Regions from separate parts of the Arthrobacter sp. YC-RL1 genome, predicted to be linked through region 1. Evidence: riboswitches for the same ligand, from Rfam matches in the RefSeq annotation. Region 1 holds a riboswitch; each other region holds the start of a gene.

Region 1 (7,405 bases):
CATGGACGCGGCCTTTGCCGGCGTCAGCATCTTGTCCATACTCTTCCTTGTCGTTTTCACGCTGGTAGTCGTATTCATCATCGTTGTCTGGGTGCGCAACTACCGGGCGGCGAAGAACGCCGGGGTTGACATCTTCACCGTGCAGACCGACATCGCGGCCAAGGCCTCGAAGTCCGCGCTGCTCGCCCCGGCCCAGTCAAAGGAGGACCGGCTGCGCGAGCTGGAGGATCTGCGTTCCAAGCAGTTGATCAGCGCCGAGGAATACGCCGAGGCCCGCAGCAAGGTCCTGCTCGGATAGTTTTCTCGAATCGTTGACACAACGTTACTAACGAGTAACAATGTAGCTTGTGGCTATTTCCCCAAGTTTCGAAACTCCTGATTCCGAGAATTCCACGGTGCACCCTTGGCGGCGCTATGTAGCGGTCGGCGATTCTTTCACCGAGGGCGTGGGAGACCCCGATCCCCTGGCCCCGCAGTCCTTCCGAGGCTGGGCCGACCGTCTGGCCCAGGAGCTCAGTCGGGGCGTGCCTGACTTCGCCTACGCCAACCTCGCGATCCGCGGCCGGCTGATTGCCCAGATCATCGAGGAGCAGGTCCAGCCGACCATTGATCTGAAGCCCGACTTGATTTCCATCTGCGCCGGAGGCAACGACGTGCTGCGCCCGGGAGGGGATCCGGACAAGATCGCCGACCAGCTCGATTCCACGATTTCCCGGCTGAATTCCACGGGGGCCACCATCCTGCTGTTCACCGGGCCGGATATCCGGGACACCCCGGTGCTCGGAAGCATCCGCGGCCGCGTGGCCATCTACAACGAGAATGTCCGCACCGTCGCCGCACGCTACGACGCGATCGTGGCAGACATGTGGGCGCTGCGCGAACTGCACCAGCCGGTGATGTGGTCTGCGGACCGCCTGCACTTCTCGCCGCTGGGCCACCAGCGCATTGCGGCGATGGCACTGGATGCCTTGAACGTCCCGCACACGCTTGACACCCGTATCGACGCAGTCGAGGACACCCGCAGCTGGAAGGAAGCGCGGATCGAGGACCTGCACTGGGCCCGTGAGCACCTCGCCCCATGGGTACTGCGCCGGCTGCGCCACCAGTCCTCGGGAGATGGCATCACCGCCAAGCGCCCCACCCCGATGCCCTTTGCGGACAGCGCCCCGAACGACTCGCTGGGCGCCGGCGACAGCGCCCGATAGCCCCCGGACACGGCGGAGGCCGCGCCACCGATAACTGGTGGCGCGGCCTTCGCTTTGTGCGTGGATCAGTCTTCGTCGAAGACCAGGGTACGCAGCACCCCATCCAGCTGGGCGGCGTCCGTCAGGAAGCCGTCATGGCCGATCGGCGAATCGATGTAGTGCACGGGCTTGGGTGTGGCCAACGAGGCGGCCAGCTTCACCGACTGCTCCGGGTAGTACAGGCGGTCCGATTTCACGGCGGCCACCAGCACATTGACCTGCTCCAGCCGAGCCAGCGCCTGCTCATAGGAGCCGTGCCCGCGCGCCACGTCGTGGCTCATCAAGGCCTCGGTCAGCACCAGGTAGCTGTTCGCGTCGAAGCGGTTGACCAGCTTGCTGGCCTGGTGGTCCAGGTAGCTTTCCACCTGGTAGCGGCCGCGCTTGCCTTCGAAGGGGCCTGCCGGCACCTCGCCCTCCTGCGCCTTGCGGCCGAAGCGGTGCTCCAGCTCCGCCTCGGAACGGTAGGTCAGGTGGGCCAGCCGGCGGGCCAGTCCCAGCCCCTCGTCCGGGCGCGCCTGGTTCAGGTAGTAGTCTCCCCCGGCGAAATGCGGATCAAGCCGGATGGATTGGGTCTGCACCTGCGCGAACGCTATCTGTTCTGCGCTGGCTTGGCCGGTGGAAGCCATGACCACCAGGTTCGCGACCTGCTCAGGGAATTCAACCGCGTATTCCAGGGCCCGGGCTCCGCCCATGGACCCGCCGAGCACGGTATGCCAGCGCTCAATTCCCAGCTGCGTAGCCAGCCTTTGCTCCAGCCGTACCGAATCCTTGATGGTGACGAACGGGAAACGCGAACCCCACGGCACACCTTGCTCATCCAGCGATGCGGGGCCGGTGGATCCATTGCAACCGCCGACCATGTTCACCGAGACCACGAAGAAGCGGTCGGTGTCCACTGTCAGGCCGGGGCCGACGAAGTCCTCCCACCAGCCGTCGGTCTGCGAATCGCCCCGGGAGACGTGGGCGTCTCCGGTCAGGGCGTGCATCACCAGCACTGCGTTGCTGCGCTCGGCATTCAGCTCCCCCCAGGTTTCGTAGGCCAGGGCCACCTGCGGCAGGTAGCCGCCGAACTCGAAGGAGTACTCGCCCACGGACGCACGGCGCAAAATGCCGTGGGTCCCTTCGGCGAGCTCTTCGGTGCCGATGGTGTCTTCGGTAGTCACAATGGATGCCATGCCTAGCGGGTTTCCTGCAGTTCCTTGCCCTCAAGGGCTGCGACCGCCTGGAACCCAAGCTCGAGGTCGGCCAGGATGTCGTTGATGTTCTCCAGCCCGACGCTCAGGCGCACCAGTCCCGGGCGCACCCCGGCGGCCAGGCGCTCCGCGTCGGAGAGCTGGGCGTGGGTGGTGGAGGCCGGGTGGATGACCAGCGAGCGGACGTCACCCAGGTTCGCCACATGGGAGTGCAGCTGCAATGCGTCCACAAAAGCCTTGCCGGCTTCGACTCCACCGGGCAGGTCGAAGGCCAGCACCGAGCCGGCGCCCTTCGGGCTGTACTTGCGTCCGCGCTCGAACCACGGCGAGGATTCCAAGCCGGCGTAGGCCACAGCTTCCACATCCGCGCGGGCTTCGAGCCAGTTCGCGACAGCGGAGGCGTTCTCCACATGGCGTTCGATGCGCAGGGACAGGGTCTCCAGACCCTGGGCGATCAAGAACGCGTTGAACGGCGCCGGGGCCGAACCCAGGTCGCGCAGCAGCTGTACGCGGGCCTTGAGGATGTAGGCCAGGTTGGCGCCGAGGATGCCGTTGACGCCCAAGTCGCGGGCGTAGACCAGGCCGTTGTAGGACTCGTCCGGGGTGTTGAAGCTCGGGAAGCGCTCGGGATCCTTGGAGAAGTCGAAGTTGCCCGAATCCACGATCACGCCGGCGATCGCGGTGCCGTGGCCGCCGAGGAACTTGGTGGCCGAATGGATCACGATGTCCGCACCCCATTCGATGGGACGGATCAGGTACGGGGTGGCCAGGGTGCTGTCAACCAGCAGCGGCACGCCGACCTCGTGGGCGATCGCGGAAATGCCCTCGATGTCCAGCACATCCTGGCGCGGATTGGAGATGGTCTCGCCGAAGAACGCCTTGGTGTTCGGCTGGACGGCGTCGCGCCATTCCTGCAGGTTGTCCGGGTCGGAAACGAAAGTGACCTCGACGCCCAGCTTCTTCAGCGTGTGCTTGAGCAGGTTCTGGGTTCCGCCGTAGAGGCTCGGGCTGGCCACCAGGTGGTCGCCGGCCTCGGCGATGTTCAGGATCGCGAAGGTGGTTGCCGCCTGGCCAGAGGACAGCAGCAGTGCGCCCACGCCGCCTTCGAGGTCGGCGATGCGCGTTTCCACGGCCTCGGTGGTCGGGTTGCCGATGCGGGTGTAGATCGGCTCCAGCTCCTGCAGGGCGAAGCGCGCTGCGGCGCTTTCGGCGCTCGGGAAGACGAAGGACGTGGTCTGGAAGATCGGCAGGGAGCGAGCACCGGTAACCGGGTCAGGGCTCTGTCCTGCGTGGATCTGACGGGTTTCAAACGACCAATTGTTGCTCATGGCAGCCTCCAAAAGTTCTGTAACTATGGGGGTACACCACTGAACACACACCACCGGGAAGAACCTCAACGAGGTGCTGCCAGAGGGGTAACCCGCGCTTGTCCTTGACGCCGAGCGGCTCAAGGGCCAGGTCTTCACCCGGGGCACCCCACCGCGGTTGGAGGGTTGCCGCCCAGTAAGCCGGGGCTTGTTACTGGGACTCATGACCTGCCACCAGTGTGCCCGAAAATCGAATATCTTGGCAACCCGAGGCCGGATCCAGAGTCTCAATCGGTCATATTCACGTCCGAGCGACGTCTTATTGCACAGAATTCGACAAGAGTCCAGATCTTAGGATCACCTAAGTAGAGACTGGGATCACATTGTTGTCATGATTGGCACATGATGAGGCTAGATCACGTTACGTACGCATGCGGCCCGGATGGGCTGATGCCAACCGCTGAAAGAATTGCAGAGTCCCTGGGCCTGGAATTCGTCAAGGGAGGCGTGCATCCACGGTTTGGAACTCGCAATGTAATTTTCCCGCTGAAGCACAACCAGTACCTTGAGGTCGTCGAGGTACTGAACCATCCTGCCAGCCTCAAGGCACCTTTCGGACAGGCCGTGCGCGCGCGCTCCGAGCTGGGCGGCGGCTGGATGGGTTGGTGCGTGTCATTGGACGACCTGAGCGGAGCGGAAGAACGCCTGGAACGCAAGGCAGTTCCCGGGAACCGCAAGTTCCCCGACGGCCGCGAACTGACCTGGCAGCAGATCGGCATCAAGGGCCTGATCGCGGATCCGCAGGTGCCCTATCTGCTGCGCTGGGACGACGGCACCGAGGACCTGCATCCGTCGCGCGCGCTGGAGCCTACCGGTGAAATCAGCGAGATCAACATTGCAGGATCCCGCGAGCGCGTGCTTGAATGGCTGGGGCAGCCGGAGAACGTGAATCTCGGACCGGTGACCACCAAGTACCAAGCTCCCAACGGGACGCCGGGCATCCTGTCGGTAACTTTCAATACCGCCAAGGGCACGGTCGTTCTCTAGGAACATCGGGGACCACAGCACAAGATAGGCGGGGACAATGGAGTCCCCACCTACCTTTGCTTGTTAATTGGACGGTTGGTGCAGCCCTAGGATCCGGGTAGCTGCACCAGCTGGCAGTTTTCGACTCCCGCGGCCGCCCGTTTCACCCAGCTGATTTGGGACTGCTCGTCCAGCGCGTTCAGCGCGTCGAGCTGCTCAGACTGGGCTGAGTCGACGAATTCCCGGTCTGCCTTTGTAGTCCACCATTGGTACAGCAGGTTGGACTGCGCCCACATGTGCCGCTGCGCTTCGGTAGCGGCACTCGAGGTGCCAACAATGCCGTGGCTCGCCGCAAGGCTGCCCAAACATTGTTCGGTGGGGTTGACCGACATTTTCATGGCCAGATCCCACTTGACGGTTTCCGGGGAATAGCGGTCCTCGAAGCCCAGCAGCAGACCGCCGGTTGCCTCGGCATGGGCCTTGCTGCTGGTGATGATGCGCGGCTGCTGGATTCCTGTGGCCTGTTCCAACTGGCCGACACCCGCGGTGATGTTAGACCTCCAGTCGTTCCAGTGCTCCGCTTCCCCGGGCCAGAAACAGTACTCGTGCCCGTCGCCGGGTTCTTCGCAGCGTAGCTCGGAGGTGCGGCTGAGCTGCTGCTCTTCGCCCGCATCCTGCGCCGCCAGCGCCCCGCCGCCCCAGAGCACTGTCAGCGACAATGCTCCGGCCACGGCCAGCGCGCGACGCGCCATTCGGTTCATGTTCTGCGCCTTGACGCAGATGGCCAACACGCCCAACATCGACCAGCCCAGATAGCACAGGGCGACTGCCTGGATGACTATGGGATTCGGTGCCGAATCCCGGGTGCAGCACTCTGAAAGCCCTGCCATGTTGCTCAGCATGGGGCCAGGGGCCACCAGGGAAAGCAGTTGCAGTCCGGAGAACAACACGATGCTCAGCCCGATGGCCAGCTTCGGGGCGAACAGCAGTCCCAGCCCCAAACCGCCCAGGCACAGGCCCAGCATCATGAGCATGGAGAGCAGGAATAGTCCGGGGTCGGGGACGAACACTTCGCCCATCCGGTACATCACCGTCGCGTAGCCCAGCAGGTAGGCGCTGGCGCCGACAACCAGCGGGGGCGCCAGCAGCTGCAGGGCGGTTGCCGCGATGCGGTGCGGTCCGCGTACCCGGCGCAGGGCCGCGATGCCGAAGCGGCCGCCCACCCATGCGGCGTAGGTGCCCAGCACGACGCCGCAGAAGAGCATGCCGAAGGAGGAGGCGACGCTCAGGCCTTCCCTGCTGGTATGTTCGGTCTCCACCGGAACCAGCAGCGCCAAGAGCTCGGTGAAGATCAGCATCGCCATCAGCGCGAGGCAGGCCCGCGACTTGCTCCAGAGTTCGGCGAACTGCATGTCTTCCCTTCGAGTTCCTGACGGATGCTCTCTCATCAGGAAGTCTTTCATCAGATTGGCGGATATTTTGTACCGGAGTAACTTTATCCGCTTTTTCTGGACGTCCGCTTCAAATACCCTGCTGGTTAGGGAACCAGCCGTTTGCCCAGCACTGCGACGTTCAGGCGTTCGAAACCGAGTTTTTCGTAGAACTGCGTAACCGAGTCATTGCCGGCGCGGACCATCAGCTGGACCTTGACGGTTCCCCGGGCGCGCAGCCATTCTGCTGCCGCTTCGACGATGCGCCACCCGCAGCCCTGGTCCTGCAAGTCGGGGTCGACGGCGACGTAGTAAAGCCAGCCGCGATGCCCGTCATCTCCGGCCATGGCGGTGGCGGCCAGCCGCTCCCCCTGGACGAGCGCCAGGATGGTGGACTCAGGGCCCGCGAGGGCCTTGCGGGCGTCGGCGTGCGGATCGTTCCACGGTCGGGTCAGCCCGGTGTGTTCCCACAGCGCGACAGCCCGCTCGACCCAGGCCTCGGAAAGTTCGATTAATTCCATGTCAGAAGGCTATGGGAAGGCTACGCGCCGATGCCAATCGCCGGTCCGAGCAGCAGGTAGCCGACGAAGCCGATGGCATCGAGCAGGAAGTGCGCGATCACCAAGGGCATGACCCGGGCGTAGCGGTGGTAGACCCAGCCGAACACCACACCCATGACCACGTTGCCGATCATCGGCCCGATGCCTTGGTAGAGGTGGTAGCTGCCGCGGATCAGCGCCGAGGCTAGGATCGTGGTCCACAGTCCCAGCTTGAGCTTGCGGACGTAGGTGAACAGGAAGCCGAGCATGATCACTTCCTCCAGCACCGCGTGGCGTGCGGCCGAGAGCATGAGCACCGGGACGCTCCACCAGTAGTCCCCGAGGTTCGCGGTGGACAGCGCCGTGGTGATGCCCAAAGCCCTGCCCGCAGCGTAGACTCCGAGGGTTCCCAGGCCCATGGCCAGGAACAGGCCGGCGCCCAGCAGCGTATCCCGCCCGGGTTTGCGCAGGTCGAAGCCGATCATCGACACGGTGGTGCCGGTGCTGCGCTTCATGAGATAAAGCGCCAGCAGCACGGGAACCAGGGCGAAAACGATGTCCAGCAGCTGGTAGGCCAGGTCGAAGTACTCGCGGGTGCTCAGCGGGTTGTTCATCGAGGTCGTCTGCTCGGACAGCGGCGCCTTGGTGACCTTGTCGGCGAAGCTG
Region 2 (7,405 bases), 2.4 Mb from region 1:
GCGCGAATGACAATTTCCATTAGGGAACCCTCCAGGTGGTGAACGGTACGTTGACGGTGGAAGCGCCGACTTCGACCTCGAGGTTCCCGTCGGTGCGCAAGTCCCACTGGTCAGAGGCCCGGCCTGTGATGCGAACCAGCATTTGCGTGGCCCCGGGTTGGGGAGCAACCTCGAATTCCACCGCACCGGCCGCGTCGGAACTTTGCGATTCCGGGTCCGGGAAGACCGCCAAGTCCTCGAAGAACAACAGGTAGTCCTCGGCGAGGCGCAGCTTACAGGTATCGGGCAGCGGTTCGTCGGAACTGACAAGTATTTCCAGCTCGACCTCATTGCCTGCCCGCGCCACCAACGGGTGGCGCACGTGGACTTGCATACGGTCCTCGGACTGGTCGGTGCTGGATTCCACATCGAACGCTCCAAGCGCCGCGGCCGCGACGATGGCTGCGACGATGAGGATGATGATCCGGCTCACGATGCGTCGCGTGCGGTGAGCAGTCTCGTCAATGACATCGTCCAACGTTGAATCAGAGACCTTGGCGTTGTGAATATTAGTCATCAAAACTCCTTGTGCCCATATTTGCCGAGATTAGCCGCGGCCGGTGCCGCTCTCCACGGAAGACGGATGTTCACAGCAGTTATCCAGTACGCCGCAACCGTCCGTTGTTTCTGGCAGTCTGCGCAGGTCCATTGAACTTCGCCCCCTCGGGTGGGAAGGTTGCCGGAGAAAGGAGAAACGCATGCCTGCACAGGACGTAATTGCCCAAGACCAGCTCAACGAATACCTCCAGGGGATGCCGCAGTGGCGCCAGATCCCCGGAGCCATTGCCGCGGTTTTCGAGACCAAGACCTCCGCGGCCGCGATCGAGCTTTTCAGCGATATCGCAAGCGCCGCAGAGATGGACAACCACCACCCCGACGTGGACTGGCGCTACAACCGCGTGTTCGTGACAACCGCCTCCCATGACGCCGGCGGCCAGATCACCACCCGCGACATTGCGCTGGCCAGCAAGATCTCCGAGCGGGCCGCGGCCCTCGGGGCCAAACCCCGCGTCGACCTGATCCGCGCAGTGGAGATTGCCATCGACACCGACAAGCCCCAGGAGATCGCGGAGCAATGGGCCGCCGGGCTTGGGTACAAGTCGCTGGAGGACGGCAGCATCGCCGATCCCCACGGTCGCGGCCCGGCGATCTGGTTCCAGAAAACCGACACTCCCAATACGAACCGGCTGCACTTGGACGTGTGGGTTCCGTATTCGGAAAGCGGTCCGGTGCTCACGAAGCTGGAAGAAGTTGGCGCCCACTCCGACGGCGATGCCGCGCCGTCCTTCACCGTCATCACCGACGCCCAGGGCAATCGCTTCTGCATCTGCACCGAGGCCGACCGCTAGCACCGAGCGAACTGCAGTCAAAGGTGGACTTGTCCACCAGAGTCGATGGCTGATCCGGTGTCCGTACCTGTGAAGGCATGGGCACCGGATCTGCTGTATCCGGCGCCGCGGCCATACTGTCGGTAGCTGCGGGTTAGGCTGGATTCCAAGTTCAAGAGCTGCGACGCAAAGTACCTGGCTGGTCGCACGGCAACCCTCCTCATCGAGCGGGGTGCCCCAGGGGAAGAACCGACCCGGACAAAAGTCCCGGGTAAGTCGGTGGGCCAGTCCGGCACAATAGGTGCTCGGCCGGCTCCCTGAGCAGGAGCGAACAACAATGCAGAACCCAGAATTCTCGATCAATCACCCAGAAGGCACCCTGCAGGAACGGCTGTGGAACAGCGTGGTCATGGACTACCCATTTTTCGGAGAACGTCCGGTCGAGCAGTCGGCTTACCGGCAGGCAACCCGCAGCGGGGAATTCGCCAGCGGCAAGCTCAGCGAGACGCCGGAACACCTGCAGAACTACATCCTCCGCTGGATCGCCGCAGGCTTCACACCTGAACTGTATTGGGCCGTCAGTTTGGGAATCAGGGAAGCAGCAGCGCACGCACGTCGGCGTTGCAAGAGTCCGGAGGACCTGCTTCGCCTCGAAGATCGGATGAGACGGCTGGGCATCTTGGCGCCCAACCCGAGGGCAGGGCAGCTCTACAAGGAACTGCAACGCGATGAGCGGGGTGGGGCGGTTCTGGTGGACAGCTGCTACCCGGCGCATGTTGTGCAGCTGGAACCGGAAGAATGGGCGGAGTTTCCGCAACGGTTGCTCTTCGGTCGGCCATCTGCCGCGCTTCAGCAGTTTATTTACGGTGACCCGCTCCATCAAGGGACCACCAACTGAATCGCCCCACGGCAGGAACGCCTTCAAGCGGCAACGATGCGGTGCGCTGGCGCAGCAGGGGGATATTCCTCCCCGGCAAGGAGGAAGGCGCGGCCTACAACCCCCTGCTGCCGCCGTCCTGTTCAGCTTCCGGATCTTGTTCAAATCCGCTGGGCGCTTCGTAGCTCCCTGCCACCCCGGGGAACCATCCGAAGGATGCGTCTTCGCTGAATTCTTCCGGCTCGTCAAGATCCGGATCGTTGGTTCCCCCGAGGAAGTTTCGCGTGAGAGTGGCCGCATCGCTCATAAGCTCCGCGGCGGCTTCGAGCAGATGGGCGTCACCAGGAGCCTGGCCCGCGACTGCCGCGTTGAGGATGGATCGGCGAACCAATTCCCTGATGAACGAGGCAGTCGTTCCATCGACAAGGTGCGCAACCTGTTGCACGGTGTCGGAGCTGGGCTTCAGCTTGGCTGCATACAGTTCCAGCAGGGCAATACGTCCTTCGAGATCAGGGCGTGGAATCTCCACCGCAAGATCGATGCGCCCGGGGCGCTGCACCAAGGCGCGCTCAAGGGAATCCACGCGGTTCGTGGTGAGCAGGAAGGTGACGTCCGCGTCCGGTTCCAGGCCGTCCATGGCGTCGAGGACTTCGAAAAGCAGCGGCTGGGGGCCGTGGCTGAAGCTGCGGTCTTCGGCGATCAGGTCGCAGTCTTCCAGCACGACGATCGATGGCTGCAGCGCATGCGCCATGGCGGCGGCTGGGGAGATGTAGGCCAACGAATCGCCGTTGAGCAGGATGACAGTGTGGTCTTCAGCCGCCGAGGACAGATACCTGACGGTATGGGTTTTCCCGGTGCCCGGCGGGCCGAAGAGCAGGACTCCGCGTTTGAGATGCGCACCGAGCGCAGTCAGGACATCGCGGTGGGTTCGGACGCCGAGGACTTGTTCCTCAATGCGTTCACGCAGGCCGTCGGGCAGCACGAGCTGTTCGCGCGGGAAGGGTTCGCGCCGGTGGAAGGCGACTCCGGCGTTCGATTCCTGGTACTCGTTACCCTTGAACGAGATGACCTGGCCGTTGAAGATGCTCGAGGTGCGCAACCCGTTGCGAAATTCCTTGAGGAATGCGTCGGTCACCTGTTCGTCGGGGGACAGGATCTCCAATGCAGCTTCGGGCTTCCCGTACTCCGGATTGGCCTTCCGGATCAAAACTGCCAGCGGGCTGGAGTGGTAATGCAAGAGGTGGATTCCCAGTGTCAGGAATCGACGCTGCTGGTCCGGGCCCACGGCAAGTGAAGCGTAGGAAGGCTCACCCACAATACCCATGTGGTTCTCCGGCATCAGCAGATCGGCCAGATCCGCATGGTACCTTTGCTGCCCGGCGATACCGACGATCTTGGCGGAGGGATCACTGCCGGCAATGCGGTCGAGAACGATATTCGCATCCGCGAGCCGGTGGGAGCCGAAAGCCTCGGTGATCAGCGGAAGCGAGCTAGGCGAAACTTTCAGATGTTTTTCCAACACGGGTGCCAGCTGAGCACCATTGGGCTTCTGGCCGAATTCTTCAGCGAGGTCCGCCAGCTTGTTGAAGGACATCATAAAGGCACGTAATTCTGCATCCATGAGCAGAGCCTAGCAGTGAAAGTCTCCTAGTGGGTACGAAAATTACAGGCAGTCAGCCGGCCGGCTCGGAGTGCTTGGCCAGAGCGGGTGCCTGCGCCTAGCGCACCGAGTCGCGGCGAATCGTGGCCCCATAGTCATCCAGAATCTTCAGGATTCGGTCGTGCTGCCAGACGCGGTTTCTGCGCAAACCAGACTTCTCTTTCAGGACCCCGCGATCGCTCAAGGTTGCGATGGCGCGATGAGCGACTGCGTCGGTAACGCTCAGGGCGTTCTTCAAGTAGCTGGCGTTGACGACGGGTTGCGCTATCAGCAGCGGTAGTACCTTGAACGCAGTCGAATTCGACCGGAGTCCATCCAGCTGCCTGTGTGAATCTTCCAATGCATCTGCCAGAGCCAGCAACAGCACTTGCCCCGTTGTCGCTGCGTAGATCGAAGCATCGATGAAGATCTTGATGATTCCGTAGGCGTTTCCCTGCCGATAGGCGGTGAGTGCATCGAAATAACCGGTGGTATCCCGCAGGATGCCTGCTGAAATGGGCGCGGTCGAATGAGTGGTCACCTTGCGATGGCGGAGCATTGCGTGGGCAAGGGCCCGTCCAGTTCTGCCGTTCCCGTCGACAAAGGGATGGATGCTCTCGAAATGGGCGTGCGCGATGGCAACCTGGATGAGGGCAGGCAGGTCTTGACGGTGAATGAACGTTTCAAGATCAGCCAATGCCCCCGCGATCAGTTCATGCTGGGGCGCGATATAGCTGGCGCCACGGGGGCCGGCGGAATCTTTGCCACCGATCCATACGAGTTCTTGCCGGAATTTTCCTGCTTCTTCGACAAGGTCGTCTTGATGCCGCAACAATTCGTGATGCATGGACAAGATGCTGGTGACGTTGAGTTCTTCCGAGAGCTGTAATGCGGCTTCCATTGCGCGTACGTTGCCGATTACCGTGCGAGCATTGGATTTTTCACTTTCGTTGATTTCCCAGAGCGCAAGTTGCCGGGCGGAGGTGGAAAGCTGCTCGATCTGGCTGCTGGAGGCACTTTCCGTGCGCAAGAGAATGCTCGACATGGGTCCGAGCGCAGGGTTCTCTTGCCCCAGCAATAAGAACGCATAGGCATCGAAGAGACGCAATGCATCGTTTGCTTCCTCGAGTTCGGACATCAGGGATGATGAAAAATCGGGTGACCAGTTGGCGATCGATGGAACCACTGCCGATTGGTATTCGCCTGTCTGCCTGGAGACTTGTGCATTTGAAAAGATTTGGGGTTGTTGCGGCCGCCAGTGATGTGTTTCCGAGCCAAGCGCAGGAATCTCCACGAAGCTGTTGCTCTCTTTGGACTCCATGGTTTCGCACTTCCTAAGTGATAGTTACTGATCCACCTTACTATCACTTAACCGCTAAGTGATAGTAAGGAAATTCCTTACTATCACTTAGTTCCATGCGTTCGCGGCCGCTGGCTACTTCTTCAGCGAGACCTGGTCGATGGACCAGAATGCCGAATTGGTGCCGGTGTAGCGGAAGGAGACCTGTGCTTTCTTCGCTTTCTTCGGAACATCGATGGCGATGCTCTCCACGCCGTTGTAGTTCTTGTCGTAGGACTTCACCAATACCGGCTCGCCCCCGTCGAAGCTGACGAAGACTTCGCCGGACTGCGGGCCGTCGATCTTGTAGTTCGAAGCGAAGCTCAGGGTGGCGCTCTGGCCGCCCTTGACCTTGTACTCCGGACTGATCAGGGTGGAGTCGAACTGGCCGGGATCGTGCGCCTTGTCGTCCCACTCGTCCGAGTCGGCAACGGCGAAGACGTTGCGGTTGTGGACGCTGGTTTCGCGGCCCTGGTTCAGATCCGTGTTGGTCCAGAACTCGTCGGTGGTGAAGGACCAGCCGCGCCACTCGCGCACGCCGCCATTGGGCATGGCAGAGTTGTCGATGGTCCAACCGCTCGGTGCGGTCGTGGTCCAGCCCTTGGTCTGGGCGCTGAGCTTGGCCTCGTCCTTGGCCTTCTTCAGGTGCGGGCGCAGGGTATCGAAGTCGTCGGCGGCGATGGAGTTGATGTTCTTGCCGTCGAGGTTCCACTCGTCCTCGACGCGCACGCCCTGGTGCTTCAGCACGGTAGGGGCGATGTCGGTGATCTTGACATCGTGGCGCTCGGTGCCGGCCTTGAACTGCTTGCCGTTGGCAATGACGAAGGTCGCGCGCTCGCGGATGCTGCTGCCTCCGTGGCCGCCGCCCGGGGTGTGGCCATGGTCGGAGGTGACCATGACGACCCAGTCTTCCTTGTGGTAGGTCTTGCGTTGCTCGATGGCTTCTAGCATCTGGCCAATCTGCTGGTCGGCGGTCTTGTGGCCGCGGGTGTAGGCGATCGAGTCGCTGCCGTTGCTGTGCCCGGCGCCGTCGATCTCGTCCAGATGCACGAAGGTGCTGTCCGGGTTGCCGTTCAACAGATAGTCCACGGCCTTGGCGGTGGTGCCTGCATCATTGCCGCCGCGCAGCTTGAGGTCCGCTCCCTTGGCGAAGACCTTGTCTGGAATCGGGGACCAGGTGCCGACCACGAGGGTCGAGCTCTGGGCGCGGGCATTCTCGATGCGGGTCAGGTAATCCGGGTACTGGTCGTAGTTCGGGTTGGAGAAGGAATTGTCCGGCACCTTGTGCTTGTCGGGCCAGACACCGGTGGCGATGCTGGACCAGCCTGCACCCGAGACGGTTGGGGCCATCGGGTTCGCGTACAGGTTCGATTCCGAAACCATGCCTTCGCTGATCAGCTTGGCCATGTTCGGGGTGTTCTTCTTGTTGATCTGCGCCATGGCGGCGCCGTCCAGGCCGATGACGAGAGTCTTCTTCTTGTTGACACCCGGCGGCAGGCCTTCGTAGACCGGGGTCGACTTCTTTGCCGCCGCCGGGGCAGGCTCCGGTGCAGGCGAAGGCGAGGCAGTGGCCGCGGTGGGAATGACAACTGCCAGGGCAAGTACCGAAGCGGTGATTGCAGCACGGACGCGCGCGGATGACTTCACTGTGATGTTCTCCAGATTTTATGAAAATGGGGATTTGACCGCCGGCATCCCGGCGAGCCAAAACCATAGTGAAGCCACTTCAAGCTCGGTGACAACGTGAAATGGGGCTTGTTCTAACAAGTTCCGTTTAAGTTAAGACCTTGTCCATTCAAGGCGCTTTGAATCTACCTGCCGTTTCCCGATTGTCCTTGTGAGCGGTGGTTAACCTTATATGAACAGGTTGCCTACCAGCAGCCTTGGAGCAGTGCTTGGAGGTAGGGGGTGCAGATGGCCAGCCATGCGGCGCCGAGCAGCGCGAAGCAGAGCGTCAGTGCGAGCGCGGGCCGAAAATTCGTCTTCCCAGCGTGCGCGCCGACTAGCTGCTGGATGCGTCCGGATCCTGCAGCGTTAAGCACTGCCACGCCTTGCCGTTCAGCTGGCATGGAGGGAGCGGAACCGCCACCCATTTTCAGCAGTGCCGAAGCCAAGGTGGCGGTGTCGACCTCACGCTGGGCGGCGTTGTCAGCGGCGATCTCCTGCAGTTCCGCAATGCTTTG
Region 3 (7,405 bases), 710 kb from region 1:
GGCCGGGCCCGTGCATGGTGCACGGGCCCGGCCAGCTTCTAATCAATGCGGACAGCGGCTGCGGTCAGCCCCGGGCGCGGCAGATCTCGTTGATTTCCGGGATGCACGGCTCATTTTGCAGGCTTGTCGTGTCGCCCAGCGTGGTGCCCTCGAAGAGCTGGGTGAGCAGGCGCCGCATGATCTTCCCCGAGCGGGTCTTCGGGACGTCCGGAACCAGCACCACATCGCGCGGCTTGGCGATCGGGCCGATCTGAGCGGCCACGGTGCCGCGCAACTGGGCGATGAACTCGGCCTGGCGTGCGGCGGTGGCCTCATCGGGATCCAGCGCGATCAGCGACTTGTCCAGCGGGACCACGAACGCGGTGGCCGCATGCCCGGTCTTGGCATCCTGGGTCGGGCAGACCCCGGCCTCCACCACGCCGGCGTTGGTGACCAGTGCCGACTCGATCTCGATGGTTGACAGCCGGTGCCCGGAAATGTTGATCACGTCGTCCGTGCGGCCGAGGATGTAGATGTCCCCGTCCTCATCGAAGCGCGCGCCGTCCCCGGCGAGGAACCAGCCCTGCTCGACGTATTGCTGCCAGTAGCTGGTGTAGTAGCGCTGCGGGTTGCCCCACACGGTGCGGGCCATGGACGGCCCGGTCTCGGTGATGACGATGTTTCCCTGCTGGTTCGGCCCCACGGTGTTCCCCGCTGCGTCCACGATGTCCACGCTCACCCCGGGCAGAGCGCGCGCGGCGCAGCCCGGCTTGAAGTGGGTGTCGGTGGGCAGCGGGGAGAGGATGGTCGCCCCGGACTCCGACTGCCACCAGGTATCCACCATGGCGATGCCTTCGGCGGTGTCGCGGCCTACCTGGGAGCGCAGCCAGCGCCAGGCCTCGGGGTTCACCGATTCGCCTACGGTGCCGCCGATCTTGATCGAGGACAGGTCATAGCTGGCAGGGATGCCGTCCGGGAACCAGCCCATCAGCGAACGGACCAGGGTCGGCGCGGTGTAGTAGCTGGTCACGCGGTAGCGTTCGATGATCTCGAAGTGGCGTCCCGGGTGCGGGGCATTCGGCACGCCCTCATAGATGATCTGGGTGACGCCGTTGGCCAGTGGACCGTAGATCTCGTAGGTGTGCGCGGTGACCCAGGCCAGGTCCGCGGTGCACCAGTGCACGTCGTCGGCGCGCTGGGCCCGGTCCGGGTTGGCAAACAGCAGGTTGTAGCTGTAGGCCGCCTGGGTGAGGTAGCCGCCGGTGGTGTGCACCAGGCCCTTGGGCTGGCCGGTGGTTCCGGAGGTGTACATGATGAACAGCGGGGTCTCGGAGTCGAAGAACTGTGGGGTGTGCTCGGTGGACTGGGTCTCGACGACCTCGTGCCACCACACGTCGCGGCCTTCGGTCCAAGCGATGTCATCGCCGGTGCGGCGGATGACCAGCACCTTCTCGATGCTGTTCTCCCCGGACACGGCCTGGTCGGCATTGTCCTTCACCGGCACCGAGGTGCCGCGGCGGAACTGCCCGTCGGTGGTGACCAGCAGCTTCGCCTTGGTGTCTTCCACGCGGAATTTCAGGGCCTCTGCGGAGAACCCGCCGAAAACCAGCGAGTGGATGGCGCCGATGCGGGCGCAGGCCAAGGTGATCACCACGGTTTCGATGAGCACCGGCAGGTAGATGACCACGCGGTCGCCCTTGGTGATGCCCAGCTCCAGCAGCGCGTTGGCGGCCTGCGAGACGCGTTCTTGCAGGTTCTTGTAGGTGACCGCGATGCGGTCGCCCGGTTCGCCCTCGAAGTACAGGGCCACCTTGTCCCCGTTGCCGGCGGCCACGTGGCGGTCCGCGCAGTTCACTGCGGCGTTCAGCGTGCCGCCCAGATACCAGGAGATCTGCGGGCCGCGCTGGGCCTGGGGATCCGCCGGAATGATCTGACTGGTAGTGTGCCAGGGGGTTTCCCAATCCAGAAGGTTTGCCGCTTCGTCCCAGAATTCATGGCGGTTCTCCGTGGTCGCGGCTGCTGTGCTGGATGCCAATTCGGTGGTCATTGCGGTTTTCCTTGGGTTGAAATGCGAAATCGGGTGGTGGCGGACTAGGACATGGGCTGTGTCGGTGCCCGGTTTACGTCCAGCGCCGGATGGCCCAGCGTTCGGCCACCGACAGCAGGGCGTCGGTGATCTTGCCGAAGATCGCGAGCAGGATGATGGTCAAGATCAAGCGGTCCAGACGGCCGTTGTTCTGCGAATCCGTCAGGAGGAATCCGAGCCCCATCGAGGCGCCGAGCAATTCTGCTGCCACGAGGAACAGCCAGGCCTGGGCCAGTGCAAGCCGGAGTCCGGAGAAAATGGACGGGACCACTGCCGGCAGCTGTACCGTACGCAGCAGGTTCAGGCCCTTGAACCCGAAGGAGCGTGCGGCTTCCACCAGCTGCGCATCGACGTGGCGCAGGGCCAGCGAGACGGTGGTGAAGACCGGGAAGAACGCGCCGATGATGATCAGCGTGACCTTGGAATCCTCGCCCATCTTCATCCACAGCACCAGCAGCGGTACCCAGGCAAGTGAAGGGACCGCGCGCAGAGCCCCGATGCTCAGGCTCAGCAGGGCGTCGGCGAGCTTGGACAGGCCCACCAGCGCGCCAAAGAGCAATCCGAGCAGCGAGCCGATCGCGAAGCCCAGTAGGACTCGCTGGGTGGAGATTCCGACATGCTTGCTCAGATCTCCGTCTTGGAACAGCTCACCGGCCGCGGCGAGCACCGCACCCGGGGTCGGCAGCGACCAGGGGGCGACGATGCCGCTGACCGTGACGTACTGCCATACCGCGACAATGACCACCGGCAGGATCAAGGACAACAGCCACTTGGGCGCCTGCAGGATCCGAGCGGCGAAGCCAGGTTTGTGCCGGTCGGCAGCGGCAGAGCTGCCGCCGGCTGCCTGGGAAATCTGAGTTGGCGTGGACATGATGATTACTCTCCGGAAATGTTCTTGGCGTCGGCCTTGGTGGCGAACTGATCATCCACCAGGGTGGCCAGCGCTTCGTCAACGGTTTCCTGCTTGGATACGTCGCCGCTGGCAACCAAGGTAGGGGCGATGTTGCCGAGCACCTTGGTGAAGGATTCGCCGGGAACGGTGTCCACGTCCAGGTTCGAGCGTTCGTTGATCACCGTCTGGGCGACTTCGGACTCCAGTCCTGCGACCTCGGCCAGGATGTCCGCGGTTTCGTCCGGATTCGCAACGGCCCATTCGCGGGCCTTCTCGTACGAGTCGACCACCAGCTGGGCCAGCTCCGGGCTTTCCTCGATGAAGTCCGCGCGGGCATTCAGTGCGCCGTAGGTGTTGTAGTCCAGGTTGCGGTGGAACAGCTTGGCGCCGTCCTGTTCGGCGGCGGCCATGATCGGGTCGAGACCGGACCATGCGTCGACCGAGCCGTTGGCCAACGCGGTGCGCCCATCGGCGTGCTGGACGTTCTGCAGGGTGATGTCCTTTTCGCTCAGACCGGCCTCCTCAAGGGTCTGCAGCAGGAAGAAGTACGGATCAGTGCCCTTGGTAGCGGCGACCGACTTGCCCTTCAGATCTGCCGGGGTGGTGATCTTCGAGTCCTTGTTGACCACCAGCGCCGCCCATTCAGGCTGCGAGTAGAGCGAAATGGTCTTGATCGGCGAGCCGTTGGAGCGGGCCAGCAGTGCGGCGGAGCCAGCGGTGGAACCGACCTGCACCGCGTCGGCGCGCAGCGCTTCATTTGCCTTGTTCGATCCGGCGGATTGGATCCACTCGACGGTGACACCCTGTTCCTTGGCTGCCGCATCCAGCCAACCCTTTTCCTTGAGCACCAGGCTCAGCGGGTTGTAGGTGGCGTAGTCGATGGACAGGGTCTTGCCGTCGCCGGCTGCCGAGGCGTTCTCTCCGGCGCAGCCGGAGAGGGCTACGGCGCCGACGGCCAAGGCGGCGATGGACAGTGCGGTACGACGGGTGAAACGGTGTGCGAGCATGGAAATTCCTTGATTTGTGCGTGCGAGTGCAGCGGCTGCGTGGATGCAGCCGTAGAAGAAAGTCGAGATGCCGGTGGCGAAACCGGTATTAGTGGTTTGCGGTGTCGACGCCTAGCAGTCCCAGCAGGTGGGCGCGGTTGGTGACGAACAGTGCGTCGCTGTGGCTACGCGGGTGCGCCGCGGACAGCCGGAGGTCCTCGATGACCGTCGCTGACTGCTGGCCATTGGCACGCCCCAGGACGATCACCCGATCTGCCAGGGTCAGCGCCTCGTCGACGTCGTGGGTCACCATCAGGACGGTGGTCGGGAACGACGCATGGATGGACAGGAGCAGGTCCTGCATTTTCAGGCGGGTCAGTGCATCCAGTGCGCCGAATGGTTCATCGAGCAGCAGCACGCCGGGGCGGCGGGCCAGTGCTCGGGCGAGCGATACGCGCTGTGCCATGCCGCCGGAAATTTCGCGTGGCCGCAGATCGGCCGCGTGGGTCAACCCGGTCAGCTCCAGCAGCTGGTTGATGAGTTCAATGCCGGCCGGCTTGCTGGTCCCCGGAGCCAGTCCGAGTGCGATGTTCTCGCGCACCGAACGCCATGGCAGCAGCCGTGGCTCCTGGAAGGCCACCGCGCACAGCTCGTTGATGTCGTTGACTTCCCGGGTGCCGGTGAAGACGGCGCCACCCGTGGGATGGTCCAAGCCGGACACCGAGCGAAGCAGCGTCGACTTACCGCAGCCGCTGGCTCCGAGGATCGCCACCACCTGTCCTGCTTCGATGTGGAGGTTGACGTCTGCGAGGACGGTGCGCTGCTCCTTCTTGGTGGTGAAGGTGCGCGAGACATTGTGGAAGTCCACGGACAGCGCGCTGGATGCGCTGGTTGCAACCTCGGTCTGAGGCAGGGCAAAGGCAGTAGCCATGATCATCTCCATCGGTCCTGGCGGTAGCACCGGCCGTGAATTCCGGGAATTCAACGGTGGTTGCTGCGGCGTCATAGAGCCAGATCTCTCGGCCGCTCGGGATGGTTACGCATCCATTACATGCATTCGAACGATTCCATTGCAAATCCTGCGTAACATGAAAAATATTCGATCTGAACGCGTAATATGTGGGATATTTCGTTATTTATTTCATTGAACGTTGGTTTGATCGATCTTTGCCCCTCTTCCTTGGGTCATCTTCGGCGGTTCGCGGCAATCGGCACTCGCGAGCCTCTGCAACCCGTGCGTTTTCAGCGACGAAATATGACTACGGGGCTTGGAGCCGCCCGATTGTTACGGCTACAAATGATTACGACCCATCCAGAGCGGCTGAGAGATCTGGCTCCACGACGCCGCAGCAACCACCCATGACAGGGACGGTGCTACCGCCAGGATCGATGGAAAGAATCGAGGACTTTTTATGTCTTTTGGCGCACCCCAAAACGATTTTGAGGTGGACTTCAACACGCTGAGCACCCCGGGGGCCGGCAATGCGCTGGAGCTCGACGAGTTCACCGAAGACCGTCCGACCCGCCAGCTGCTCAAGATGACTCCGGGGCCGGGGGCCGACGAAGACTACGAGCGCCTTGCAGCGATTTTCCGTCCGGTGTTCGCCCAGATCGCCGCCGGCGCCAAGGAGCGCGACCGCAATCGCATCCTGCCCTTCGAACAGGTGGGCCTGCTGAACCGCGACCGCTTCGGGGCGTTGCGCCTGCCGGTCGCCGACGGCGGCCACGGCGCCCGGCTCAGCGACGTCTTCCGCCTGCTGATCGAGCTTTCCGAGGCCGATTCCCATATCGGCCAGCTCTGGCGCGCGCACATTGCCTTCGTCGAGGACGTGCTGCGCCTGCAGGACGAGCAGCTGAAGGCCAAGTGGTTCGCCCGCATCGCGGCCGGGCAGATCGTCGGCAACGCCTACACCGAAAACGGCGGCAACGCGCTGGGCACGCTGAATACCAAGTCCAGCCAGGTCGACGGCCGCTGGGTGGTCAATGGCGAGAAGTACTACTGCACCGGCACCATCTTCGCGGACTGGACCACCGTCGCGGTGGCCCATCCGGAGCGCCCGGGACGCCAGATCGCCGTGGTCTCTACCCAGCACAGCGGCGTGAAGATCCTGGACGACTGGGACGGCTTCGGCCAGGGGCTGACCGGTACCGGGACCACCGAGTTCCACCAGGTGCCGGTGGACAGCTTCATGCCGGAGGATCCCAACGACCCCGAGGCCTCGATCTTCCAGCTGGTGCTCATGGCGGTGCAGGCAGGCATCGGCCGCGCGGCGCTGAACGACATGCGCAGCTCGGTGCAGGCGCGCACCCGCAGCTTCACCACCGGCACCGGCGTCCCGGTGCACCGCGAACCGCAGGTGCTGCAGCTGGTGGGGGAGGTCTCCGCGGAGGTCTTCGCCGCGGACTCGGTGGTCATCGGAGCGGTGCTGGAGGTCGAAGCCGCGCTGCAGGACGCGCAGCTGAACGCGGAGGAGCGATTTGCGGTCTGCGAGCTGGCCGCCAACCGGGCGCAGACCATCGTGCAGCCGCTGGTCATCAGCGCCACCAGCAAGCTCTTCGACGGGCTGGGCGCCTCGTCCACCCGCAGCAGCTGCAACATGGACCGGCATTGGCGCAACGCGCGCACCATCGCCACCCACAACCCTGCCATCTACAAGGCGCGCATCGTGGGGGACTACGAGATCAACGGGGTCCAGCCCCAGCGCCTCTCGGTCACCGGCGACCTCGCCGCACCCACCGGGCACCACGCCGGCTAGCGGCCGCCGCGCCGCGCACCCACCAGACTTCCACTTCTCAACCACGAACAAGGGGCACATCCATGAGCGAGAACCAGCCACATAACGCGAAGCGGGAAATCCTCTTCAACGCCTTCGACATGAACTGCGTCGCCCACCAGTCCCCGGGCCTGTGGCGCCACCCGAAGGACAAGGCCGCCGACTACAAGACCATCGGCTACTGGACCCACCTGGCCAAGGTGCTGGAAAAGGGCAAGTTCGACGGTCTGTTCATCGCCGACGTGCTGGGCACCTACGACGTGTACAACGGCACCAACGAGTCCCCGCTGCGCACCGGCGCCCAGGCCCCGGTCAACGACCCGTTCCTGCTGGTCTCCGCCATGGCCGCGGTGACCGAGAACCTCGGCTTCGGCGTCACCGCCGGCACCGCCTACGAGCACCCGTATCCCTTCGCCCGCCGCCTGGCCACCCTCGACCACCTGACCAACGGCCGCGTGGGCTGGAACGTGGTCACCGGCTACCTGCCTTCGGCCGCCCGCAACATGGGCCAGGAAGACCAGATGGAGCACGATGAGCGCTACGACCATGCGGACGAATACCTCGAGGTCGTCTACAAGCTGCTTGAAGGCTCCTGGGAAGACGACGCGGTGCAGGCCGACAAGGAAACCGGCGTCTACACCGACCCGGCCAAGGTGCACCCGATCAACCACGATGGCAAGTACTTCAA
Region 4 (7,405 bases), 2.5 Mb from region 1:
GCCCGAGCCCGGCGCAGGCAAAGAGTCTGCATCAGCCATGGGACGCAGGAAAGTGAAAACTCCCGCCGGCTGAAGCCGGCGGGAGTTTACGATCATCACTCGCACCTCAAGGAGGTGTCTACGACATTACTGCCCGACTCTGTGCAGAAGCTTGGCTCAGCCTCCACGTTGTCAAAAGACGCGTGGTCAGATGGTGGGTAGACTACCAAGCATGGCGCAGAAGGCAACAGGAAAACTCACCCACACGGTGGCGCTGCGTGTTGTCCAAACCATCGCCCCGCGCGTCGACTACCCGCTGAACATCATGGACGAGCGCGGGATCATCATCGCTTCGTCCGACCCTAAACGGTTGGGGAACCCGCATCCGGACGCGCTCAGGGCCCTGTCGGAGAACCGCACAATTGTCACCGCCCAGGCCGACCCGGTGTCCGGGCAGCTGCCGGGCGTCAACGTGCCACTTTATGCGGACGGCGTCGTGCAGGGTGTCGTGGGGGTGACAGGGGCACCGCAGGAGGTTGCGTCGCTGGCCCAGCTGATTTCGCTGACCGTGCAGCTGCTGCTTACCCAGCACGAGGAGCATGTCCGAAGCACGGTGCGCGCCACCCAGATTAGTGACATGCTCTCCGGACTTGTGTCGGGATCCGCGAGCGACGAAGCCTTGGCTGAGCAGCTCGAGCAGCTGGGCTTGAGCGCGCCATGGTCGCTGAGCCTGCTGCTCGACGAGGACGGGCCTGAGCAGTACGAAGCAGCATTGACGATTAACAATGCCCGATGGGTGCTGTCCTCCGGTCCAATCGAGGATCCTGCTTCTGCCCGCGCGATCCTCGGGCCCCCTCGGACACAGCCCAGCGACCTTCTGGTCGACGCCGAGAACCTGCGGACCCTGGGCGCGGTGCCCGCGCTGGTTCCGGCTGCCGGACTTCGCGAGCTCTGGAACGAGGACATGGCGCTGTCGGCGGCCAGAGCACCGGAAGCGTACTGCCGTTCGCTGGCCCGGCGCACGGCCCAGATCAGTGCGGAGCATGCGTTCACGCTGCTGGCGCTGGCCGCCAGTTCGACGCAGTCCGAAGCCATCGCAAGGCTCACGGTCCACCGCAATACGCTGATCCAACGAATGGACCGGATCAAGCAGGTCACCGGCAGCGACCCGCGGGTTCCCGGCGAGCTGATGGCCTTGCTCAACTCCATCTACGCCCGGGTCCGGCTGGGCGAAATGCACATATTCCAGTATTCGAAGCAGCTGAAGTATGGGCTTCGGCCTATAGGACTTGTGGAGGAATCTCCATAGGGTTAATGCATGACCTCAACACCGAACTCTTCGCCGGCCACTGGGTTGCAAATCGCCGTGGTGCCGGATTCCTTCAAAGGCAGCGCTCGCGCCAGCGAGGTCGCCGAAGCCATCAGGACCGGATTCCTCGCAGGTGCCGGCAGCCTGGGCCGTGAAATCTCCGTGACCGCGGTGCCCTTCGCCGACGGAGGCGAGGGAACCCTGGAAGCGCTGATCGACGCGTGGGGCACCGAACCGGTTCCGGTGCAAACCGCTGATGCCTTAGGCAGACCGGTGCAATCACGGCTGGGGCTGTCTGCCGACGGGAAGATCGCGGTGGTCGAAGCAGCCGAAGCAGCCGGCCTGCCGCAGGTTGCCGATGCGCCGCGCCAGCCGCTGTCGGCCACCACCTACGGGCTCGGCGCGCTGGTATCCAAGGCGCTGGACCTCGGGGCCGAGCAAATCATCCTCTGCCTGGGCGGCTCCGCGACCACCGACGGCGGCACCGGTTTGCTTTCCGCTCTGGGCGCCAAGTTCCTCGACGCCGACGGCAACCAGCTGCAATCGGGAGGCGGCCCGTTGAACGAGCTGCACAGCATCGATGTCAGCGGGCTGGATCCGCGCGCCGCCGGGGTAGTGTGGCAGATCGCTTGCGATGTCACCAACCCGCTATTGGGCGAGAACGGCGCCGCAGCGATCTTCGGGCCGCAAAAGGGTGCTTCCCTGAAGGATGTCGCAACCCTCGACGCCGGGCTGGGCCGGCTGGCCGATGTGCTGGAAACCGCCACCGGCCGGGTGCTGCGCGACCGAGAAGGCATGGGCGCCGCCGGAGGCCTGGCCTTCAGCCTGGGCAGCTACTTCGCGGTCGACCTGGTCCCCGGGTGGGAGCTGGTCGCCCGGGTGCTGGACGCCCACCGCATCATGGGCGGCGCGGATCTGGTCATCACCGGCGAGGGCCGGCTGGACTCGCAGTCCCTGCAGGGCAAGGTGGTATCCGGGGTACTGCAGGCCGCCGGGGGAGACGTTATCGTGATCGCCGGATCGGTCAGCCTGGAAGACCAGGTTTTGGCCGACGCCGGAATCCTCGCGGCCTACTCGATCGCTCCGGGCCCGGCGAGTTTGGCCGAGCTGTCCGCCGACGCGCTGAAGCTGCTGGAGCGCACCGCGTTCAGCGTCGCACGGACCTACCTGCGCTGAAGCGCTCGCTGTCGCTTTGCGCAAAACCCTTGCCACCGTCGAGGACCGATGCCTAGCGTGGGAGGCAGCGCGGCAACCGCCGCGCCCCCGTCGGCGAAAGGGCCAGCATGGCAACCGTGAAAGTCGGAGAAGAGAACACCACCGATATCGAGCTGTACTACGAGGACCACGGCTCCGGGCAGCCGGTGGTGCTGATCCACGGCTACCCGCTGGACGGATCCTCCTGGGAGCTGCAGACCGCGACGCTGCTCGGCGCCGGCTACCGCGTCATCACCTACGACCGCCGCGGCTTCGGCAAGAGCTCCAAGGCGGCCGTCGGCTACGACTACGACACCTTCGCCGCCGACCTGCACACGCTGCTGGAAACGCTTGACGTGAAGGACGCAGTGCTGGTGGGCTTCTCCATGGGCACCGGCGAGGTAGCCCGCTACCTTTCCACCTACGGCTCGGCCCGCGTCGCGAAGGCCGCCTTCCTCGGCTCGCTGGAACCGTTCATCCTGCAGACCGATGACAACCCCGAGGGTGTGCCGCAGGATGCGCTGGACCCGATGGCCGAGGCCGCCAAAACCGACCGCTACGCGTTCTTCAGCAGCTTCTTCGAGAACTTCTTCAACACCGAGACCTTCCTGGGCAACCGGCTGAGCGAAGAGGCGCTGGCCGCGAACAAGGCCCTGGCCTATGCCGCCTCGCCCTACGCCTCGGTCGCGGCCCAGTACACCTGGACCACCGACTTCCGCGCCGACATCCCGAAGATCGACGTGCCCGCGCTGATCGTGCACGGCACCGCCGACCGGATCCTGCCCGTGGACGTCACCGGCCGGCGCTTCGCCGAGGCGCTGCCCGCCGCCGAGTACCACGAGGTGGATGGCGCCCCGCACGGGCTGCTGTGGACCCACGCCAAGGAGGTCAACGACCTGCTGCTCGGCTTCCTCTCCCGCTAGCCGCAAGGCCCGCCGGGCCCGGGCACTGCGTGCGCCAATATGACGTCGTGCGACGGCTGGATGCTGCCGCGCGCCGTCGCGATCTGGGCCCGGCGCGGGTTCCAAACTCCCAATATGACGCAGTTTTGCGGTGCGTTCCGCCGCGTGACGGGGCGGTTCCCTCCGGCTTCGGCGGCGTGCTTGAATCGGTGCACACCATCCAGAGCGGCTGAGAGACCTGGCTCCGCGACGCCGCAGCAAGCCTGTAATCCGCAGGGAGTGCTAACGCCAGGTTCGATGGAGCCCGGGCCGCGTCCCGGTATCCCTCGGAAGTCCAATTCCAAGGAGCCCGATCATGACCGTCACCGCATTGCCCCGCGTCCCGTACACCGGCACCGCCAGCGAGGCCGAACTGGAGCGCTGGCGCGCCGTCGCCCGCCAGGTTGCCGGCACCCTGGCCGCCGACGCGCTGGCCCGCGACCGCGCCAACAAGCAGCCCTTCGCCGAGGTGAAGCTGCTGCGCGAGGCAGGGCTGCTGGAGCTGCTGGTCCCGGCCGAGTTCGGCGGCGCCGGCGGGCACTTCGAGACCGCCTTCGAGGTCATCCGCATCCTGGCCGCCGCCGACGGGTCGATCTCCCAGCTGCTGGCCTACCACTACATCAACCAGTCCTCCATCGCGTTCTACGCCCCGGCAGAGGCGCAGGCCGACTGGTGGCGGCGCACCGTGGAGGGAAGCTGGCTGTGGGGCGACTCGGTCAACCCGGTGGACCCGAACCTGGTGCTGACCCGCGAGGGCGATGGCTACCGGCTGAACGGGGCCAAGCGCTTCTCCACCGGCTCCGGGGTGGGCGAGGTCATCGTCGTCAACGCGGAGGTCGAAGGCAGCGGCGAGCTGCTGGCCTTCGTGGTCCCGCGCGAGGCCGAAGGACTGCGCATCGTCGACGACTGGGACTATCTGGGCCAGCGGCTGAGCGCCTCGAACTCGCTGGTGTACCGCAACGTGCGCATCGAGCCGTCCGACGTGCTGGGCCCGGTCACCGACGAGCCGGTGGCCACCCTGCTCACCCCGGGCATCCAGCTGGCCTTCGCGAACTTCTACCTGGGCATCGCGGAGGGCGCGCTGGCGCGGGGCCGGCAGATCCTGCTGGGGCGCACCAACGCCTGGTTCCTCTCGCAGGCCGAAACCTATTCGCAGGACGTCGTCTTCCAGCGCACCGTGGGGGAGCTGAAGGCCCGCACTGCCGCGGTGGCCGCGCTGGCGGAGAAGCTGGGCCGCCGCTTCGATCAGGTGCTGGGCGGGGCAGTCAGCCAGCCGCAGCGCGCCGAGTTGGCGGTGGCGATCGCGGAGCTGAAGGTCGTGGCCAGCGAGGCCGGCGTGGAGGTCGCCAACCGCATCTTCGAGGTCACCGGATCCTCCTCCACCAAGAGCAACGTCGGGCTTGACCTGTTCTGGCGCAACGTGCGCACGCACTCGCTGCACGACCCGGTGGACTACAAGAAGATCGAGGTCGGCGCCTACTTCCTGCGCGGCGAATCGCAGCCGCTCTCGCTGTACACCTAGACACTGGACGCCTACGCCACCCTGCCTGCAACACCGATTGGAACACCAGATGATCGCCCTGTCCACATCCCGTCTGGCCGGGCTGCGCGAACGCTTCGCCCCGCACTTCCAGGCCATCGCCGACGGCGCCGCCGAGCGCGACCGCACCGGCGCCCTGCCCTACCGCGAGGTCGCCGACCTCGCCGCCGCCGGCTTCGGCGCGATCCGCGTGCCCGTCTCCCACGGCGGAGCCGGCGCCACCCTGCCCGAACTGTTCGAGCTGCTCACCGAGCTGGCCGCGGCCGACTCCAACATCGCCCAGGCGCTGCGCGCGCACTTCGCGTTCGTGGAGGACCGGCTGGTCGCCGCCCCGGGCCCCGGCCGCGACACCTGGCTGGCCCGCTTCGCCGCCGGCGAGCTGGTCGGCAACTCCTGGACCGAGGTCGGCGCCGTGAAGGTGGGCGAGGTGATCACCAAGGTCAGCCCGGACGGGGCCGGCGGCTTCAGCATCACCGGCGCCAAGTACTACTCCACCGGCTCGATCTTCGCCGACTGGCTGGACACCTACGCGCAGCGCACCGACACCAAAACCCGCGTCATCGCCGCCGTCCGCCGCCACCAGCCGGGTGTGGCCCTGGCCGAGGACTGGGACGGCTTCGGCCAGCGCACCACCGGCACCGGCACCTCCACGTTCACCGGCGCGGCGGTGGAGGAGCTGATCGAGTTCGACACCCGCTTCAAGTACCAGACCGCGTTCTACCAGCAGGTGCTGCTGGCGGTGCTCGCCGGCTCCGCCAAGGCCGCCGAACGCGAGTTCGCCGCGCAGCTGGCGGCCCGCAAGCGCACCTTCAGCCACGCCGCGGCCAACATCGCCGGGCAGGATCCGCAGCTGCTGCAGGTCATCGGCGAGGTCTCCGCGGCCGCCTTCGCCGCGGCGGCCACCGTGGAACGCGTCTCCCACGCCCTGCAGGGCGCCTACGAGTCGGCGATCGCGCTGCACTCCGGCGGCTCGATCCAGGAGGACGAGGCCGCCAACGACGCGGCCGAGCTCGCCTCCGCCCAGGGTCAGGTGGTGCTGACCCCGCTGGTGCTCACCGCGCTCACCCACGCCTTCGACGCGCTGGCCGCCTCCGCCACCAGCGTGTCCAAGAACCTCGACCGCCACTGGCGCAACGCCCGCACCGCCGGCAACCACAATCCGTGGGTGTTCAAGGCGCGGCTGATCGGCGACCTCGCGGTCAACGGCACGCAGCTGCCGCGCGTCTGGGCAATCGGCGCCTCGAAGTAATCCACAATCCGCAGCTGCGGCGGCCGGCCCTCCCGGCGCCCGCCGCACGCTGGGGACATGCAGACCTCCACAAGCACCGAAGCGGTCGGGAAACTGGCCGAGGCCCGCAGCCTCATCGCCGCGGCCTGGGCGGACGTGGCCGACGCGGACCTCCCCGCCGGCCACGCCGCCTACTTCGCGCTGCTTGTCGAACAGCTGGGCCAGGAGTTCGCCCGCGCCCAGCTCTTCGCCGCCGACCTGCTGCGCCGCACCGGCGCCCACCAGCTGGACGCCGACTCCTTTCAGGTAATCGCTGACGCCAGCGAGCACCCCTCCGCCGAGGACCTCGCCCGCGCTGCCGGGCGCACCACCATGGGCCGCACCCCCTACAAGAACACCGCCGGGCTGCTGCACAACTGGCTGGGCATCCCGCTGGGCACCGCCCGCGACCGCCTGGCCCAGACCGACTGCCTCATCGCCCAGGTCACCACCGCCGGCCACCGCGCGCAGCCGCTGCTGCCTCAGCTGGCCGCCGAATTCACCGCCCCGCGCTCCGACCCGCGCCTGGTGCTTTCCGCCTCCCGCCTGATCCACGGCGCCCAGAAGGACTTCGGCCCCGGCCCCGCCGGGGAGCGGGCCCGCGCCGGCATCCAGGCCGAGGCCGTCGCGCTGATCCGCGAACAACCCGCAACCGCCCGCAAGCACGTCGCCGACCTGATCCACCAGCTCAAATCCGGCAAGCGGCCGCTGGGCGCGCTGCTCTCGGAGATCGGCCTGTTCAAGCTCGGCCGCCGCAAGGGGCTGGAAAACTACCTGCTGCGCATGCTGCCCTCGCAGGCCGAGGTCCTCGACGCGCACCTGCGCAAGGTGGACAACCCCAAAACCGAGGCCGGCAACCGCGAGGACCTCCACCGCCAGGCCGCCGAGGATCTCGCCGCCGAAAACGGCGACCCGGACGACTGGGACAACTCCGAGACCATGCCCGACTGGGCGCAGGACCCGGAAGCCGCCGCTGCCGAGGCGGAGGACCCGGACCACGAAGACCCGGGCCCCGACGACCCCGACGACCCCGATGCCGCCGAATCCACGCAGTCGCAGCCGGAACCCGGCGGAGAAGCTGCCGGGGATGAACCGCCGGCGGCCTCCGCGGCCGCCGAGCTGCTGGTCCCGTTCGAGGACATGCGTCCCGAACTTCGCCACCTGATGGGCCTGCT

The links. Region 1 has a riboswitch for S-adenosylmethionine ahead of ATC04_RS13555 (bifunctional o-acetylhomoserine/o-acetylserine sulfhydrylase). Riboswitches for the same ligand answer to the same signal wherever they lie in the genome.
Region 2: another riboswitch for S-adenosylmethionine. It lies ahead of ATC04_RS02455 (hypothetical protein); the one in region 1 lies ahead of ATC04_RS13555 (bifunctional o-acetylhomoserine/o-acetylserine sulfhydrylase).
Region 3: another riboswitch for S-adenosylmethionine. It lies ahead of ATC04_RS16720 (ABC transporter ATP-binding protein); the one in region 1 lies ahead of ATC04_RS13555 (bifunctional o-acetylhomoserine/o-acetylserine sulfhydrylase).
Region 4: another riboswitch for S-adenosylmethionine. It lies ahead of ATC04_RS01825 (acyl-CoA dehydrogenase family protein); the one in region 1 lies ahead of ATC04_RS13555 (bifunctional o-acetylhomoserine/o-acetylserine sulfhydrylase).

What each region holds. Positions count from the first base shown of each region.
Region 1 is NZ_CP013297.1:2,920,969-2,928,373, forward strand. It holds gene ATC04_RS13540 (hypothetical protein) at 1-298, shown strand, start outside; gene ATC04_RS13545 (SGNH/GDSL hydrolase family protein) at 348-1,205, shown strand; gene ATC04_RS13550 (homoserine O-acetyltransferase) at 1,271-2,419, opposite strand; gene ATC04_RS13555 (bifunctional o-acetylhomoserine/o-acetylserine sulfhydrylase) at 2,422-3,765, opposite strand; SAM riboswitch class IV at 3,855-3,973, opposite strand; gene ATC04_RS13560 (VOC family protein) at 4,147-4,791, shown strand; gene ATC04_RS13565 (hypothetical protein) at 4,878-6,182, opposite strand; gene ATC04_RS13570 (GNAT family acetyltransferase) at 6,308-6,721, opposite strand; gene ATC04_RS13575 (type II CAAX endopeptidase family protein) at 6,742-7,405, opposite strand, start outside.
Region 2 is NZ_CP013297.1:535,629-543,033, forward strand. It holds gene ATC04_RS02440 (YetF domain-containing protein) at 1-20, opposite strand, end outside; gene ATC04_RS02445 (hypothetical protein) at 20-556, opposite strand; gene ATC04_RS02450 (4a-hydroxytetrahydrobiopterin dehydratase) at 738-1,388, shown strand; SAM riboswitch class IV at 1,538-1,651, shown strand; gene ATC04_RS02455 (hypothetical protein) at 1,705-2,265, shown strand; gene ATC04_RS02460 (ATP-binding protein) at 2,360-3,865, opposite strand; gene ATC04_RS02465 (Fic family protein) at 3,963-5,204, opposite strand; gene ATC04_RS02470 (alkaline phosphatase family protein) at 5,319-6,869, opposite strand; gene ATC04_RS02475 (M56 family metallopeptidase) at 7,094-7,405, opposite strand, start outside.
Region 3 is NZ_CP013297.1:3,631,792-3,639,196, reverse strand. It holds gene acs (acetate--CoA ligase) at 65-2,026, opposite strand; gene ATC04_RS16730 (ABC transporter permease) at 2,100-2,936, opposite strand; gene ATC04_RS16725 (aliphatic sulfonate ABC transporter substrate-binding protein) at 2,942-3,964, opposite strand; gene ATC04_RS16720 (ABC transporter ATP-binding protein) at 4,053-4,874, opposite strand; SAM riboswitch class I at 4,880-4,982, opposite strand; SAM riboswitch class I at 5,249-5,339, shown strand; gene ATC04_RS16715 (acyl-CoA dehydrogenase family protein) at 5,389-6,699, shown strand; gene ATC04_RS16710 (LLM class flavin-dependent oxidoreductase) at 6,762-7,405, shown strand, end outside.
Region 4 is NZ_CP013297.1:397,356-404,760, forward strand. It holds gene ATC04_RS01810 (sugar diacid recognition domain-containing protein) at 212-1,288, shown strand; gene ATC04_RS01815 (glycerate kinase) at 1,298-2,464, shown strand; gene ATC04_RS01820 (alpha/beta hydrolase) at 2,572-3,405, shown strand; SAM riboswitch class I at 3,598-3,688, shown strand; gene ATC04_RS01825 (acyl-CoA dehydrogenase family protein) at 3,740-4,945, shown strand; gene ATC04_RS01830 (acyl-CoA dehydrogenase family protein) at 4,995-6,212, shown strand; gene ATC04_RS01835 (HNH endonuclease signature motif containing protein) at 6,270-7,405, shown strand, end outside.